4 regions of the Citrobacter sp. FDAARGOS_156 genome follow, and region 3 is predicted to be linked to each of the others. Evidence: predicted binding sites of a transcription regulator. Region 3 holds the regulator's gene; each other region holds the start of a gene.
What was found. The regulator PurR, encoded in region 3, represses purine synthesis genes. The targets are predictions, from matches to a motif close to CANGCAAACGTTTGCNTG.
Positions count from the first base shown of each region.

Region 1: a site for PurR is predicted at 2,436-2,453, ahead of purT (formate-dependent phosphoribosylglycinamide formyltransferase). Genes of this name have one in related genera too.
Region 2: a site for PurR is predicted at 2,834-2,851, ahead of pyrD (quinone-dependent dihydroorotate dehydrogenase). Genes of this name have one in related genera too.
Region 4: a site for PurR is predicted at 2,497-2,514, ahead of purL (phosphoribosylformylglycinamidine synthase). Genes of this name have one in related genera too.

Region 1 covers NZ_CP014030.2:3,000,214-3,004,659, forward strand. The annotation lists gene ptrB (oligopeptidase B) at 1-750, opposite strand, end outside; gene AL515_RS14705 (tellurite resistance TerB family protein) at 837-1,496, opposite strand; gene yebF (protein YebF) at 1,591-1,944, opposite strand; gene yebG (DNA damage-inducible protein YebG) at 2,066-2,356, opposite strand; gene purT (formate-dependent phosphoribosylglycinamide formyltransferase) at 2,488-3,666, shown strand; gene kdgA (bifunctional 4-hydroxy-2-oxoglutarate aldolase/2-dehydro-3-deoxy-phosphogluconate aldolase) at 3,769-4,410, opposite strand; gene edd (phosphogluconate dehydratase) at 4,445-4,446, opposite strand, start outside.
Region 2 covers NZ_CP014030.2:1,990,798-1,995,243, forward strand. The annotation lists gene ssuD (FMNH2-dependent alkanesulfonate monooxygenase) at 8-1,153, opposite strand; gene AL515_RS09625 (sulfonate ABC transporter substrate-binding protein) at 1,150-2,124, opposite strand; gene ssuE (NADPH-dependent FMN reductase) at 2,117-2,692, opposite strand; gene pyrD (quinone-dependent dihydroorotate dehydrogenase) at 2,936-3,946, shown strand; gene zapC (cell division protein ZapC) at 4,113-4,446, shown strand, end outside.
Region 3 covers NZ_CP014030.2:2,480,423-2,484,868, forward strand. The annotation lists gene punC (purine nucleoside transporter PunC) at 1-675, opposite strand, end outside; gene punR (DNA-binding transcriptional activator PunR) at 787-1,719, shown strand; gene purR (HTH-type transcriptional repressor PurR) at 1,716-2,741, opposite strand; gene cydH (cytochrome bd-I accessory subunit CydH) at 3,039-3,128, shown strand; gene AL515_RS12075 (MFS transporter) at 3,306-4,446, shown strand, end outside.
Region 4 covers NZ_CP014030.2:3,682,192-3,686,637, reverse strand. The annotation lists gene yfhb (phosphatidylglycerophosphatase C) at 1-215, shown strand, start outside; gene tadA (tRNA adenosine(34) deaminase TadA) at 305-769, shown strand; gene mltF (membrane-bound lytic murein transglycosylase MltF) at 782-2,332, opposite strand; gene purL (phosphoribosylformylglycinamidine synthase) at 2,590-4,446, shown strand, end outside.

The sequences.
Region 1 (4,446 bases), 520 kb from region 3:
CATAACCTCACTGGTGGTTGCACTCGCAATATGAATAACAACATAGTGCTGTGAGGTGGTTTTATGCAGACTGACATAAAACATATCATCGGCTTCTTCATATACCAGCTCATCCAGTGATGATGGCGAGCCTACGGTATGCCGCCAGACCTGAAACGGCAGCAATGTGGTTTCATGCTTGCGGACATAATAGAAAGTCTGCGAGTCGTTGGCCCAGACTAATTCCGGCTCGACGTTTTCAAGTACCTCCGGGTACCAGTTACCCGTTTGTAAGTTGCGAAAACGCACGCCATATTGCCGGCGGGACAGATAATCCTCAGCCAGCGCCATAATGGTGTTATCCGGGGATATCGCCAGTCCTCCCAGCGTATAAAACTCACTGTGGGCCGCGCGCTGGTTACCATCCAACAAGGTGTCCCATTCATCCCACTCTTCACTGAAGGCAGACTGACGTTGATAAATGGCATATTCGCACCCCGGTTCATAGAGATGGCGATAGCGGTACCCATTTTTCACATACGGTGCAGACACATCCTGAGGGGGAATACGGTCGATAATCTCTTTCAGAACACGATCCTGCAAAGCTTGCTGCGAAGCCATCACCTGGCGGCCATATGCATTTTCTTGTTGCAGGTAATTCAGTACTTCTGGTTGCGAGCGGGTGTCATCTCGCAACCAGTAATAATTATCAACGCGGGTGTCGCCATGCTGCGTCATGGCGTGGGGAATACGAGGAGCTTTAGGTAGCATGTCATTGTTCTTTTGCTTAATCATCCTATAAGGGTGGCAAAAGTCAGCAATGATGCAAGCGAAACATGCGCCTTGGCGGTAACTATTTAACCCGGCAGGGCCTGTTTTTGTTCCTTAAGATCCTGCTCAATCCCTTCACGAACATCCTGCGGGATCTTCAACGCATCACCCAATGCATTCAGATAACTGCGTTCCATAAAGTGGTCGATATCAATCGCCGCACAGCTCAGGAAGTAAATTTCTAGCGCTTCTTCTTCGTTACGGATCCCCTGAGCCAGACGCTGAGGATCGAGTGGTTGTTCAATCGCACGTTCAATCAGAACGCGGCCCTGCTCTTCCACGCCCGCTTCACGGAGCTGCTGCTCAATAGCGCTACGTTCTTTGGCATCAATATGGCCATCGCTTTTCGCCGCAAAAACCAGCGCCAGAATCAGGCGTTCGGTTCGCTCATCCAGCGGTGAGCTTTGTGCACCAAACTGCGGCTCATCCTGATGCGCTGCGCGAACTTTATCCTTGTACTTGTTCCATAACACAGTCCCGGCAACCGCACCGCCGCCCACCAGAAGCGCGCTGGTGCCGTATTTACTCAGTAATTTACGAGAAGATTTGTTGGCAACCAGTAATCCTGCCAGACCGCCTAACGCGCCTGGAACGAGAAGTTTACTCAGCCCTTGCTCGCCAGAAGATGACGCGGAGGAACCCTTTTGCCCAAGAAGAGATTGTAGTTGATTTAGCCAGTTAGCCATTTTGCCCCTCAAGTACAGACGAATAATCATCAAAGCGTACCCGAGGGGATGTCAGGAAGTGTTCAGGTCATCAAAAGATGTGCAAATACCTCCGTTACTGCGGCTGATACTCCGCTGTTCCGGCTTTGCAGTCGACTTTTACCTGATAGTGAATATCCGCACTTTTACCGCGAACAGTCAGGGGGACAGACCATTTACCGTCTTTGCCCGTAATATCGGGCGTGTTTACCCAGGCGACCGGATCGGCTTGCCCGACGCGCTTTTGATCGTCAGCCCAGCGCGCGATGCGATTTTGTTGATAATCACGTTTCACGCTCGCCGCAATACCGTTAGCGTCCAGTCCCTCACACTTGGGGAACTGGACGTTTTTGCTTTCCATATTTGCCGCAAATACAGATACGCTGGCAGACAGCAGCAGCAGGCTCAATAACGTTCTTTTTTTATACATTCTTTTCTCCTTAATCTCCCCTTCGTCATTCAGATTGCCTGTAGCAACGGGAAATAACGTCAGGGATTGCACAATGATTCAGGGAAAAGCATGGTACAAAATATCAGGAGCGCAAGTCGCTTCAGGCCGCCTGGGTATCATCCTCAGCGTGCGCGTCGTTGTCGACCACCTGTGGAGAAGGCAGCTTGCCGTTTTTGAGGATGGCGCTTAGCACATCTTTTTGCTCAGCCAGCCACAGGGAAAGCGCTTCGCGCTGCTCGTCTTCAAGCGCTACCGGCGATTGCTCCAGCCATGTATCGAGCAAATCCGCTGTATCCAGCATTTTGTCATACGCATCGGCTTCCTTTTTGCTGGTAAACGACATTTTTTCCTCACCTTCCCGAATGACTACGTATTTAACTTCAACCGCCATTTTGCAGCCTCTTAAATTACCTGTATTTATGTACAGTATATTCTTTTTAAGCCCTGAAATCAACCTGGTAATAAAGACAGACGCAAACGTTTTCGTATATACTGCGCCCAGATAAAACAGGGGATTAATTTATGACGTTATTAGGCACAGCGCTGCGTCCAGCAGCAACGCGAGTGATGTTATTAGGTTCGGGAGAACTGGGTAAAGAGGTGGCAATTGAATGTCAACGCCTGGGTGTGGAAGTCATTGCCGTGGATCGTTACCCCGACGCGCCAGCGATGCACGTTGCTCATCGTTCCTACGTCATCAACATGTTGGATGGTGATGCATTACGCCAGCTCGTCGAGCGTGAAAAACCACATTATATCGTGCCGGAAATCGAGGCGATCGCCACGGATATGCTGGTAAAACTGGAGCAGGAAGGCCAGCGTGTCGTGCCATGTGCAAGAGCAACGCAACTGACCATGAACCGGGAAGGGATCCGTCGACTTGCCGCCGAAGAATTGTCTTTACCGACCTCTTCTTACCGCTTTGCTGACAGTGAAGTCCGCTTTCGCGAGGCCGTCGCTGAAATCGGCTATCCCTGCATCGTAAAACCGGTAATGAGTTCTTCCGGTAAAGGCCAGAGCTTTATCCGTTCAGCCGATCAGCTCGCTGCAGCCTGGGACTATGCTCAACAGGGCGGTCGGGCTGGTGCCGGACGCGTTATCGTCGAAGGCGTAGTGAATTTTGATTTTGAAATCACACTGCTTACCGTCAGCGCCATTGACGGCGTACATTTTTGCGCACCGGTTGGACATCGCCAGGAAGACGGCGACTATCGTGAATCCTGGCAGCCGCAGCAGATGAGTGAACTGGCACTGGCGCGCGCGCAGGAGATTGCCCGTAAGGTGGTGCTGGCGCTGGGAGGCCACGGACTGTTTGGGGTCGAACTGTTTGTCTGCGGTGATGAAGTGATTTTCAGCGAAGTCTCCCCTCGCCCTCACGACACGGGTATGGTGACGCTGATTTCTCAGGATCTGTCCGAGTTTGCCCTGCACGTGCGTGCATTCCTTGGTCTTCCCGTTGGCGCAATCCGCCAGTATGGGCCGTCAGCATCAGCGGTGATCCTGCCGCAGCTAAGCAGCCAAAACGTTACCTTTGATAATGTGGATGCTGCCGTTGGCGCGGGTTTGCAGATACGTCTGTTTGGTAAACCCGAAATCGACGGTACGCGTCGTTTAGGTGTCGTACTGGCAACTGCAGAAAGTGTTGAAGAAGCTGTTGATCGCGCAAAAAACGCGGCTTCACAGGTAAAAGTGACAGGTTAAAACCGGAGCCGTAGACCGGATGAGGCAGTAAAACCCCATCCGGCAAAGCCCGATATCGGCGCTAACGCCTCTTATCGGGCCTTCGGTTTACACGTTGATAGCTTACTGCTTCGCGCCTTCAACCGCTTCGCGAGCCAGTTTGGTGATACGATCGTAATCACCCGCTTCCAGCGCATCCGCCGGAACCAGCCAGGAACCGCCAATGCACAGTACGCTTTTCAGTGCCAGGTAGTCGCGGTAATTCGCTGGAGAGATACCACCGGTTGGGCAGAAACGGACCTGTGAGAACGGACCCGCAATCGCCTGCAGCGCTTTCGTACCGCCGTTCGCTTCAGCCGGGAAGAATTTGAACTCTTTCAAACCGTAGTCCATACCCAGCATCAGTTCAGAAACGGTGCTGATACCCGGGATCAACGGAATAGTGCCTTCAGTTGCGGCTTTCAGCAGCGGCTCGGTCAGACCCGGGCTGATGGCGAACTGTGCACCCGCTTCGGTGACTTCAGCCAGCTGTTGTGGATTCAGTACGGTACCCGCACCAACGATAGCATCCGGAACTTCTTTGGCGATCGCGCGAATGGCATCCATCGCACATGCGGTACGTAACGTCACTTCCAGAACGCGCACGCCCCCTGCAACTAACGCTTTTGCCATCGGCACAGCGTGTTCCAGTTTGTTAACCACAATAACCGGTACAACCGGGCCAGTGGTCAGGATTGCTTCTGCACTTGTCTTCCAGTTTTTCATCAGAGTTTTCTCTCGCCTGATTACAAATTAAGTCTT
Region 2 (4,446 bases), 490 kb from region 3:
CCGCTCCTTAGCTTTGTGCGACTTTACGCGGGATGAATTCGTTCGCCACCGCTTCGCCTTGCTGCTGCAGGCGCAGCGGTTGCGGAATTTCGGGTATCGCGACATCCAGATGCGGGAACAGCAGCTCACCAACCCTGTATGCCTCTTCCAGATGCGGATACCCGGACAGCACAAAGCTGTCGATTCCCAGCGCGGCATACTCGTTAATACGCGCTGCGACCGTAGGACCATCTCCAACCAGTGCGGTCCCTGCGCCACCGCGTACCAGTCCTACCCCTGCCCACAGGTTCGGGCTAATTTCCAGTTTGTCGCGTTTACCGTTGTGCAGTGCAGCCATTCGCTGCTGACCAACCGAATCCGTTTTTAAGAAGGCGGCCTGGGCTTTGGCGATGGTGTCGTCATCCAGATGGGCTATCAGACGATCCGCAGCCTGCCACGCCTCTTGTGTTGTCTCCCGTACGATCACATGCAGACGAATACCAAAGCGGATCTTGCGCCCGCGCGCCGCTGCTTTGGCCCGCACCTGTTCAATCTTCGCTTTCACCTGTTCAGGCGGTTCGCCCCAGGTCAGGTAGAGATCAACCTGTTCGGCGGCCAGATCTTGTGCGACGTCAGACGAGCCGCCGAAATAGAGTGGAGGATGTGGCCGCTGGATCGGCGGGAAGAACAGTTTTGCCCCGCGAACATGAATATGTTTGCCGTTGAAATCCACCGTTTCACCTTGCAGCAAGCGCCGCCAGACCTGAGTAAATTCGCCAGAGGCTTCATAGCGCTCGGTGTGATCGAGGAACACGCCGTCGCCAGCCAACTCCTGCGGATCGCTGCCGGTCACCAGGTTAAATAGCGCCCGACCATTAGAAAGCCTGTCGAGCGTTGCTGCCTGACGCGCGGCAACCGTCGGCGAGGTGACGCTTGGGCGTAGCGCGACCAAAAATTTTAACCGCTGGGTGACCGGGATCATCGAGGCGGCGACCAGCCAGGCATCTTCGCAGGAGCGACCGGTGGGGATCAGCACGCCGGTAAACCCCAGACGGTCGGCCGTTTGCGCAATTTGTTGCAGATATCCGTGATCGACCGGGCGCGAACCTTCTTCCGTTCCAAGATAATGACCGTCACCGTGGGTGGGTAAAAACCAGAACATGTTCAGACTCATAATTTTTCTCCTGCCTGCTGAGTGGGTTGCCAGATACGCTGGCGAATATCGATTTTTTTCGGCACCAGACGGTTGTCATAAAACAGATCCGCGGTTTGTTGCTGTAGCGCAGCAACAGAGTCGCTGACGGGCGTAATGGTGGTTGGCGGGCGGTGATCCAGATAAGAGGCAATTACCGGCTCAGGCAGGCCCATGGTTTTAGCCAGCAGGGCAATGCTTTGCTGGCGCTGGCTGAGGGTTAACGCATCGGCCTGGCTAAAGGTATTCAGTACGCCAAGAATAAAAGCGCCATTTTTTTCGGCATAAGGACGTGCGGCGAGATAAAACGAACCGGTTTGCTTGAGGTCTGAGCCGTCTTTCAGCACGCGTACATCACCTTGCAATAACGCGGCGGAATAGTAGGGATCCCAGATAGCCCATGCATCAACGTTTCCTTGCTGGAAGGCCGCTCGCGCATCGGCTGGCGTCAGATAAGTCGGTTGAATATCGGTAAATTTCAGCCCAGCCTGTTGCAGTGCACGGAGCAGTAAATTGTGGGCGCTGGAACCTTTCTGGAAAGCGACTTTATGTCCTTTAAGCTGCGCGACGTTCTGGATCGGGCTATTTTTCGGCACCAGAATCACTTCAGCTTTCGGTTTGGGGGGCTCAACGCCCACGTAAACCAGATCTGCCCCCGCGGCCTGGGCGAAAATGGGTGGAATGTCACCCGTACTGCCGAGATCGATACTGCCGATATTGAGCGCTTCCAGCATTTGTGGCCCGGCAGGGAACTCAACCCACGAGATTTTGGTTTGCGGGTAGCGTTTCTCCAACAATTGATGGCTTTTTGCCAACACCATGCTGACGCTCCCTTTCTGATAACCAATGCGTAGAGCATCGGGCGCAGGTTCTGCGGCGTGCGCCAGCGTTGACAGTGACAGCAGCCCAGCCAGTGTGAACCACGACGTGTGACGTTTGAGCAGATTAAGCATGGGCGGCACCTCGCAGGGCATTCAGTTGAGGGAGTTGGATATCGCGACGATGCAATGCCAGCCAGAAGGTGTCGAGCGCACTATCCATGCGCTGCTGCAGGTTGGGCGTAAACTGCGGTTTATGCTGATAATCGATGACCTGCGAATCATCGGCAAATACGCCGTGCAGGATCTCCTGGGCTTTTAACGCACTCAGTACCGGTTTCAGCGCGTAATCGACGGCCAGTAAATGCGCCACGCTGCCGCCGGTCGCCAGCGGCAACACCACTTTTCCTTCCAGCGCCCGCTCGGGGAGCAGATCGAGCAGCGTTTTCAGTGCGCCAGAGTAAGCGGCTTTGTAGACCGGCGTGGCGACAATCAGCCCGTCAGCATCTTGCAGTTGTTCAATAAATGTCTTCAACGCCGGACTGTCAAAACGGGCATAGATTAGGTCTTCCGGGGCAAAGTTATGCAGGTTCCAGTGAAAGACTTCGACATCATGACTGTTGAGTTTTTCTCGGGCATATTCCAGTAACGCGCTGGAGCGAGAGGGAAAGCGTGGGCTTCCCGCCAGAGTAATGACGCGCATAATTTCAACCTCTCCTTATAACTAATTGTTTGCTTTTAGTTAACATTGATAACAATTTATGCAGTCTGGCAGAGAGATTTTGTTTATCGAAATGATTTATACGGGATAGAAAAGTTGGAAATTGAATAAAAAGGCAGGGGCCAGGAAAACGATTGCTATTTATTGCCGCAGGTCAATTCCCTTTTTGCTCGCGATCGCACATAATACGCCCCCGGTTTGCACACCGGGAATCCAGGAGAGTTCATGTACTACCCCTTCGTTCGTAAAGCCCTTTTTCAGCTCGATCCAGAGCGCGCTCATGAATTGACATTCCAGCAGTTACGTCGCATTACCGGCACGCCGCTTGAAGCGCTTGTCCGCCAGAAGGTACCTGCAAAACCGGTTACCTGTATGGGGCTGACGTTTAAAAACCCGCTCGGTCTTGCTGCCGGACTGGATAAAGACGGGGAGTGCATTGATGCACTTGGCGCGATGGGATTCGGCTCAATTGAAATAGGTACCGTGACGCCGCGTCCTCAGCCGGGTAACGATAAACCGCGTCTGTTCCGTCTGGTCGATGCAGAAGGTTTGATAAACCGTATGGGGTTTAATAACCACGGGGTTGATAACCTGGTTGAGAACGTTAAAAAATCGCATTTTGACGGTATTCTGGGGATTAATATAGGTAAGAATAAAGATACCCCAGTAGAGAACGGCAAAGATGACTATCTGATTTGTATGGAAAAAGTCTATGCTTATGCGGGTTATATCGCGATTAATATCTCTTCACCGAATACGCCGGGATTACGTACGCTGCAATACGGCGAGGCGCTAGACGATCTCCTGACGGCAATTAAAAATAAGCAAAATGATCTGCAAGCGATCCACCATAAATATGTTCCAGTGGCGGTAAAGATCGCGCCGGATCTTTCTGTGGAAGAACTGATCCAGGTTGCTGACAGTTTAGTTCGTCATAATATTGATGGCGTAATTGCGACTAACACCACGCTCGATCGTTCTCTCGTTCAGGGAATGAAAAACTGCGATCAAATGGGTGGCCTGAGCGGGCGACCGTTACAATTAAAAAGTACAGAAATTATTCGCCAGTTGTCTCAGGAATTAAAAGGGCAGTTGCCAATTATTGGTGTTGGCGGGATCGACTCGGTGATTGCCGCGCGGGAAAAAATGGCTGCCGGCGCAAGCCTCGTACAGATTTATTCGGGCTTTATTTTTAAAGGTCCGCCGTTGATTAAAGAAATCGTCAGCAATATCTGATCTATGCCTTAATCCGACAACCAGGGCTTTATTTCTGGCCCTGGTTGTTTTATATTCCTTTACTGTTGCTTATTTAAACATTCTGAGCTTTTATTATTAAGGCAATAAACGAAGCGGCAAAAGGATACTGTCGTAATGGCGATGATTAAGGAAAGGAGAGAAACTGATGCGAATTAAACCCGACGATAACTGGCGCTGGTATTATGATGAAGAGCACGATCGTATGATGCTCGATTTAGCCAATGGCATGTTATTCCGCTCGCGTTTTGCGCGTAAAATGCTCACGCCTGATGCTTTTTCTCCATCTGGTTTTTGTGTTGATGACGCCGCGCTTTATTTCTCCTTCGAAGAAAAATGCCGTTATCTGGATTTAGCTAAAGAACAAAAAGCGGAACTGGTGCTAAATGCGCTGGTGGCTATTCGGTATCTTAAACCGCAAATGCCAAAAAGCTGGCACTTTGTTGCGCACGGTATTAACTGGTCGCCAACCGTGGGTGACG
Region 3 (4,446 bases):
ACCCGTCAGCCATGCGAAGAAACTTGCAGAACATGCTGCGTAAATCAGTACATTTCCACGGTATGCTTTGGAGCGCAGCAGCGTAGCGAACGTCAGTTTATCCTGGCTGTCGTCGCGCGCTTTTGCCGTTGGTTTTAAGCGCAGGGCCGGCAGCATCAGGATCAGGGTAATCGCAAAAAGGGTAGCAAAAATGGCCTGCCAGGAAAAATGTACCAGGATCCAACTGCCTAATAACGGTGCAAGTGCAGGGGATAATCCAACCAGCGGCATAATGGTGGCAAAAATGCGGTTTACTTTTTGTGAAGGATAATAATCGGTAACCAGCGCCTGCCAGATAACCGAAGCCGCACAGACACCAACGGCCTGAATAAAGCGTAGCACCAGTAAGCCGGTGGCGTTTTCTACCCACAACATGCCCAGGCTGCCCAGCGCGAAGATGGATAAGCCCAGCAGCAAAATAGGTTTGCGACCATAGTGGTCAGAGAGTGGCCCCCACAAAAGTTGTGCGACGGCAAATCCCGCTAAGAACAAGCTAAGGCTGGCACTCACGGCAGAGGCGGGCGTCTGTAAATCGGACTGAATAGCCGCAAAGGCGGGCAAATACATATCCGTTGCCAGAAAACCCAGCACGCTAAGACCTGCCAGCCAGACTAAAAACCCTTTTCCCGGTTGCATTATCGTTTCTCTTTTTAGCAATAGAACATTGCCGCTGAGTGTAGTGAGTGTAATTCTCGCTGTGAAACGCTAATATTTGCTTACTGATTTCAAATTTTTTGCAGGCAGAATATGTGGTCTGAATATTCACTTGAGGTGGTTGATGCGGTGGCGCGTAACGGTAGCTTTAGTTCTGCTGCTCAGGAGTTGCACCGCGTACCTTCGGCGGTAAGCTACACAGTGCGTCAACTGGAAGAGTGGCTGGCTGTGCCACTTTTTGAACGTCGTCATCGGGACGTGGAATTAACGCCTGCTGGCGCGTGGTTTTTAAAAGAAGGCCGATCTGTTATCAAAAAAATGCAGATCACCCGTCAGCAATGTCAGCAAATTGCCAACGGCTGGCGCGGGCAGTTGGCGATTGCAGTCGATAACATTGTCCGCCCGGATCGTACCCGCCAGATGATCGTGGATTTCTACCGCCATTTCGATGATGTGGAACTTCTGGTCTTTCAGGAGGTGTTTAACGGCGTCTGGGACGCGCTTTCAGATGGTCGGGTGGAGTTAGCTATCGGAGCAACGCAGGCCATTCCGGTAGGGGGGCGCTATACGTTCCGGGATATGGGAATGCTAAGCTGGAGTTGCGTGGTGGCCAGTCATCATCCGTTGGCGGCAATGCCGGGACCGCTCAGTGACGATACGTTGCGCAACTGGCCATCGCTGGTACGCGAAGACACGTCCCGTACGCTGCCAAAGCGTATTACCTGGCTACTGGACAACCAAAAACGCGTCGTGGTGCCTGACTGGGAATCATCGGCCACCTGCTTGTCAGCCGGACTCTGTGTCGGGATGGTACCGACGCATTTTGCTAAACCGTGGATCGATAGCGGAAAATGGGTGGCGTTACAGCTGGAAAATCCGTTCCCGGATGCCGCATGCTGTCTGACATGGCAACAGAACGATACGTCGCCGGCATTGAGCTGGCTGCTGGACTATTTAGGGGATAGCGAAACGCTGAACAAAGAGTGGCTGCGGGAGCCGGATGAGGCTCCCGCACAACAGTCTTAACGACGGTAATCGCGGAACGGGCCGTCGGCCACGGAGCGACGCTCTACCAGGCGTGGGTGTACCTCGATGGACTGCGATTCTTCACGTTTATTCACGATTCGGTCTAACAGCATGTTGAAGGCCGTTTCACCAAGTGAATCTTTTGGCTGATGGATGGTTGTCAGCGCAGGGGTGAAGTAACGGGCGTTGCGCACGTTGTCGTAACCGATAACTGAGATATCCTGCGGCACGCGCAGTCCCATCTCATCTGCGGCACACAGCGCACCCATCGCCATAATATCGCCACCACAGAATACGGCGGTTGGGCGATGTGACTGGGAGATGATTTGCTGCATAGCGCGGTAGCCGGATTCAGGCTCAAAATCACCCTGGACAATCCAGTTGTCAGGCACTTTAATCAGCGCTTCTTCCATCGCTTTCATGAAGCCAGCCAGGCGGCCTGCGCCGGTATTACGCTCCATAGGTCCTGGGATCACGCCGATCTCACGATGACCGCGTTCAATCAGATACCGGCCTGCCATGTAACCGCCTTCGAAAGCGTTATCAATGACGGTATCGGTAAAGTCGGCTTTTGCTTCGCCCCAGTCCATAACCACCATGGGAATATGGCGATACTCTTCGAGCATGGAAAGCAGTGATTCCGGATATTCTGAACACATTACCAGCAAGCCATCTACGCGCTTTTGCGCCATCATAGACAGATAAGCCTGCTGTTTTTCGAGACTGTTCCAGGCGTTGCCCAAAATCAGGGTGTAGCCTTTCTGGAAACAATTTTTCTCAACGGCCTCGATAATTTCGGCGAAATAGGCCGCTTCGCTGCTGGTTGCCAACAAACCGATCGATTTGGTGTGATTCACCTTCAGGCTACGTGCAACTGCGCTAGGGGAGTAGTGCAGCTCTTTGATCGCTGCCCAGACAGCGTTGCGCGTTTCTTCAGCGACAAAGCGCGTTTTGTTAATTACGTGTGATACGGTTGTAGTGGAAACGTTTGCTCGCTTCGCTACATCTTTAATAGTTGCCATTACATCTCACTCCAGACCATATCCTAAGCTCCTGAGAATACTCCAGGTAAACGTTTGCCTTCACACACCCTCAACGCAACGTCAGGGTTGCGGCACGCCGGGAAAACGACACGGAACGTCAGGAAGGGGTCAATGGCCGGTACGCTAATCAAGTAAGCGTGGAATTTTGTCTGATCTTAACGAAAAGGGGAAGAGTTAAAAGCAGTTATCAATATAAATCGTGAGAGATTTTTGCTTTCAAGTGTGTAAAAATGCGCAATATCACTTTTTGTGTGGGAATAAAAAGGAGAAAACTTGATGAGCACCGATCTGAAATTTTCGTTAGTAACGACCATAATTGTTCTGGGCCTGATTGTCGCGGGTGGCCTGACTGCAGCACTGCACTGATTTCCCCCGAGGGAGTTCGCTCTCCCTCATCCTTTCTGCTTGCCTTTTCCGTCCTATTTTTTGCAAATAAGCAAAAGTCTTTTGCAGTTTTGTTAACTTTATTAATTTTGCGATCAATGTCATGCTTTTGACTCTTATGATGTGTCGTGCCAAGGCTCGACGTTACGGAGTCGATAGATGAAACTAAATTATCCTTTACTGGCGCTGGCGATAGGTGCGTTTGGCATTGGAACGACCGAATTTTCTCCTATGGGGTTGCTACCCGTCATTGCCAAAGGCGTGGATGTATCCATTCCGGCCGCAGGGATGTTAATCAGCGCGTATGCGGTAGGCGTGATGGTTGGCGCCCCGCTGATGACATTACTGCTGTCCCATCGTGCGCGTCGCAATGCGCTTATCTTCCTGATGGCCATTTTTACGTTGGGTAATGTACTTTCGGCGATATCTCCGGATTACACGACGCTGATGCTGTCGCGCATTTTGACCAGTCTTAACCACGGGGCATTTTTCGGCCTTGGCTCTGTGGTTGCCGCAAGCGTGGTGCCCAAACACAAACAGGCCAGTGCCGTAGCAACTATGTTTATGGGGTTAACAATTGCCAATATTGGCGGTGTTCCCGCAGCAACCTGGCTTGGGGAAACCATCGGCTGGCGTATGTCCTTTATGGCGACGGCGGGACTGGGTGTTATCGCCATGGTCAGCCTGTTCTTCTCATTACCCAAAGGTGGGGCAGGAGAGCGCCCGGATGTCCGCAGCGAACTGGCGGTACTCATGCGTCCGCAGGTGTTGTCGGCTCTGCTGACGACCGTTCTGGGGGCCGGGGCGATGTTTACGCTTTATACCTACATCTCACCCGTGCTGCATAGCATTACTCATGCTACACCGGCGTTTGTCACCGCTATGCTGGTGCTGATTGGCGTTGGGTTCTCTATCGGTAACTATCTGGGGGGTAAACTGGCTGACCGTTCGGTTAACGGTACGCTGAAAGGCTTTTTACTGTTGCTGATGATTATTATGCTGGCGATACCTTTCCTTGCGCGTAATGAGCTGGGTGCGGCCGTGAGTATGGTGGTGTGGGGTGCAGCAACGTTTGCGGTGGTTCCGCCGCTGCAGATGCGTGTGATGCGCGTTGCCAGCGAGGCGCCTGGATTGTCATCGTCAGTTAATATTGGCGCGTTTAATCTGGGGAATGCCCTGGGAGCGGCGGCTGGTGGGGCGGTAATTTCCGGAGGGTTGGGCTACAGTTTCGTACCGGTAATGGGGGCGATTGTGGCGGGACTTGCGCTACTGCTGGTCTTTGTCTCGGCAAGGAAACAAG
Region 4 (4,446 bases), 1.2 Mb from region 3:
TGATCGCCAGTCAAATGGCGCGGGGATACGGTGGCTGGGTATTGCCGCTACGATGTCTGGGGCATGAAAAAGTCGCGCAACTGGAACGACAGATTGGCGCACCGCTGTCTCTTTACAGCGGCTACAGCGACAGTAAGCAGGACAATCCACTGCTCTCTTTTTGCCAGCATCGCTGGCGCGTCACGCCGCGCGGAGAGCTGCAACAACTCGAATAGAGTAAACGATAGCGTCTGTGTATAATGCGCCCGCTTTGATTACTGGAGTTACCCCTTTGTCTGAAGTTGAATTTAGCCACGAATACTGGATGCGTCATGCTTTAACGCTGGCTAAGCGCGCCTGGGATGAGCGTGAAGTCCCGGTGGGTGCGGTATTGGTACATAACAACCGCGTTATTGGCGAAGGCTGGAACCGACCGATTGGCCATCATGATCCTACCGCCCACGCTGAAATCATGGCGTTGCGCCAGGGCGGTCTGGTGCTACAAAACTACCGTCTGCTGGATGCAACGTTGTATGTCACACTGGAGCCGTGCGTGATGTGCGCAGGCGCGATGGTCCATAGCCGTATCGGTCGGGTGGTTTTTGGCGCACGCGATGCGAAAACGGGCGCTGCCGGGTCATTAATGGATGTGCTGCATCACCCTGGAATGAATCATCGGGTTGACGTGATCGAAGGGGTGTTACGCGATGAATGCGCCACGCTGCTCAGTGATTTCTTTCGCATGCGTCGGCAGGAAATCAAAGCGTTGAAAAAATCTGCCAATCAGTAAATACCAATCAGACTACTTGTCCTCTTTCTTCTGTGCTGAAAACAGCAGAGAAGGGGAGTGCGACAGATAGTTTGACGACGTCTGAGTCAGAAACGCTGAAAGCGGAAATTTATCTTTACCTAACAGCTCAGCCGGTGACACAGCCGGGTAATCCTGCGCCAGTTGCTGCGTTTCCTGCGCCTGTTTTTCTTTCTCCTGCAGATACCCCACCAGGCTAATCTGGTATTTACGGATGTTTTCCACATAGGCGTAGGCTTCGTGACCGCGCGCATAGCCATAGGTCAACTTGTTGTAATACGGCTTTTGGCTGAGCAGCGGCAGACGCTGTTTTACGTCGGACCAACTGTTCGGATTACCTTTGGTTTTCACCGTCAGCGCCCGGGCATCCAGCATGTGCGCATAACCCATGTTGTAGGCGGCAAGCGCAAACCAGATACGTTCCCCTTCGGGGACGGTATCCGGCACTTTGCTCATCATGTCCTGCAAATACCGCGCGCCGCCGCTGATGCTCTGCTCGGCATCGGTACGGTCAGTTAGCCCGAGACTCTGGGCGGTATTTTTGGTCAGCATCATCAGCCCGCGTACACCGGTCGGGGAAGTCGCCTGCGCGTCCCAGTGTGACTCCTGATAGGATATTGCGGCGAGCAGTCGCCAGTCTATCTCCTGCGCATACTTCTCAAAAAGCGGCTTGAGGTCCGGCAACACGCTGTCTACGGAGCGCAAAAAGGTGCGGGTATCAACATAGTCAAAATCATCGCCATGCCCAAGGTACTTTTCTTCCAGTCGCGCAAGCGAGCCGTCTTCATTCATGGTATTGAAGAAATCCAGCAGGGCAGCAGACAGCGTATTGTCATCGTCCAGACGACTGAACCAGGTCACCGGCTGTTCGTCAGAGACGTCCAGCGCCACGGCCAGCTCAGGATGAACGCGCTGATATAAGCTGATGGCAACGGAATCGGCAATGGTGTAATCCAGCTTACCGGCGATGACATCATCAAGCAGTTCAGTGGTGCCCTTTTTCTCATCAACTTTCCAGCTCAGGTCCGGGTATTTTTTTTCTTTTAGCTGCTGTAGGTCGTTAACCACCACATGCCCCGGGGCGATAGTCAGTTGGTTTTCGTTCACGGTGGCAAGCGTACGCGGGCGGTATTGCCCAACCCGATACACCAGTTGTTGCGATACGGAATAGTAGGTCGGGCCTGGCTGGTAATTTTTAACGCGCTCGCTGTTATACACCAGACCAGCGGCTAACAGATCGGCATTACCGTTATCCAGGTCGTCAAAAAGCTGGCTGATGTTCTGGCGTACGGAGATTTTCAGCTTCACACCCAGGTAGTTGGCGAAGGCTTTGGTCAGTTCGTAATCCAGGCCAAACTTTTTCCCATTAAGCGTGGCGTAAGTGAGCGGTGAGTCGATGGTACTGACGCGCAGCTCTCCCCGCGACTGAATGGCGGCGATACGATTGTCGGCTTTACCGAACCAGGGGATAGATGGCCAGAGGGCCGCTGCCAACAACAGCGTCAAAATACCGATGAACAGATAATTAATCTTTAATTTTTTCAATTAGTTAATTCTCTGAACCGTACGTTGTCTCTGCGTGCTGTGGTATTGATTAAGAAGTGAAGTCGTCATTAATGAGCGGCATTTTGCTTAAACTTGCGCCAGTTGGCAACTTATTCAGAAACCAGACCGCATTTGATGATAAGAAGAGGCCGTGATTTTATTTCGACGCAAACGGTTTCGTCGGCGCGCCAGATTCTTTATAATGACGCCCGTTTCCCCCACTTGGGCACACCGAAAGCTTAGAAGACGAGAGACTTATGATGGAAATTCTGCGTGGTTCACCTGCACTGTCTGCATTCCGTATTAACAAACTGCTGGCACGTTTTCAGGCTGCCAACCTCCAGGTCCACAATATTTACGCCGAGTACGTCCATTTTGCCGATCTGAATGCACCATTGAATGAGGATGAGCGCGCGCAACTTGCACGTCTGCTGAAATATGGTCCTGCTCTTCACAGCCACGCCCCTGAAGGCAAACTGCTGCTGGTCACGCCTCGCCCGGGTACCATTTCCCCGTGGTCTTCTAAAGCGACTGATATTGCCCATAACTGCGGCCTGCAACAGATTAGCCGCCTGGAACGTGGCATTGCCTGGTATGTTGAGGCCTCCACGTTGACCGCTGAGCAGTGGCTGACGGTTGCCGATATTTTGCACGACCGCATGATGGAAACGGTTTTCTCTGCGCTGAGCGATGCTGAAAAACTGTTTGTTCATCACCAGCCTGCGCCGGTTTCCAGCGTTGATCTGCTTGGTGAGGGACGCCAGGCGCTGATCGACGCTAACCTGCGTCTGGGCCTGGCGCTGGCGGAAGACGAAATCGACTATCTGCAGGATGCGTTTACCAAACTGGGACGCAACCCGAACGACATTGAACTGTACATGTTCGCGCAGGCTAACTCCGAGCACTGCCGCCACAAGATTTTTAACGCCGACTGGGTTATCGATGGTAAACAACAGCCTAAGTCGCTGTTCAAGATGATCAAGAATACCTTCGAAACCACGCCGGACCACGTGCTGTCTGCCTATAAAGACAACGCCGCGGTAATGGAAGGTTCTGAAGTGGGCCGCTATTTTGCCGACCACAAAACTGGCCGCTACGATTTCCATCAGGAACCAGCCCACATCCTGATGAAGGTAGAAACTCATAACCACCCGACGGCTATCTCTCCGTGGCCAGGTGCGGCAACCGGCTCTGGCGGTGAAATTCGCGATGAAGGCGCAACCGGGCGCGGTGCGAAACCGAAAGCCGGGCTGGTAGGCTTCTCCGTCTCCAACCTGCGTATTCCTGGCTTTGAACAGCCTTGGGAAGAGGACTTTGGTAAGCCGGATCGTATTGTCACCGCGCTCGACATCATGACCGAAGGCCCGCTGGGTGGTGCTGCGTTTAACAACGAATTTGGTCGCCCTGCGCTGACGGGCTACTTCCGCACCTATGAAGAAAAGGTCAACAGCCATAACGGCGAAGAGCTGCGCGGTTACCATAAACCGATCATGCTGGCAGGCGGGATCGGCAATATCCGTGCCGATCACGTGCAGAAGGGCGAGATCGTCGTTGGCGCCAAGCTGATCGTCCTCGGCGGTCCGGCGATGAACATCGGTCTTGGCGGTGGGGCTGCATCATCTATGGCTTCCGGTCAGTCTGATGCCGATCTTGATTTCGCTTCTGTACAGCGCGACAACCCGGAAATGGAACGTCGCTGCCAGGAAGTTATCGACCGTTGCTGGCAGATGGGCGATGCCAACCCGATTCTGTTTATCCATGACGTTGGTGCGGGCGGCCTGTCTAACGCCATGCCGGAGCTGGTCAGCGACGGCGGCCGCGGCGGTAAGTTCCAGCTGCGTGACATCCTCAGCGACGAGCCGGGTATGAGCCCGCTGGAAATCTGGTGTAACGAATCCCAGGAGCGCTATGTGCTGGCGGTTGCCGCCGATCAATTGCCGCTGTTTGACGAACTGTGTAAGCGTGAGCGCGCGCCGTATGCGGTGATCGGTGAAGCCACCGAAGAACAGCATCTGACCTTGAGCGACAGCCACTTCGACAATCAACCGATCGACATGCCGCTCGATGTGTTGTTGGGCAAAACACCGAAAATGACCCGCGATGTGCAGACGCTG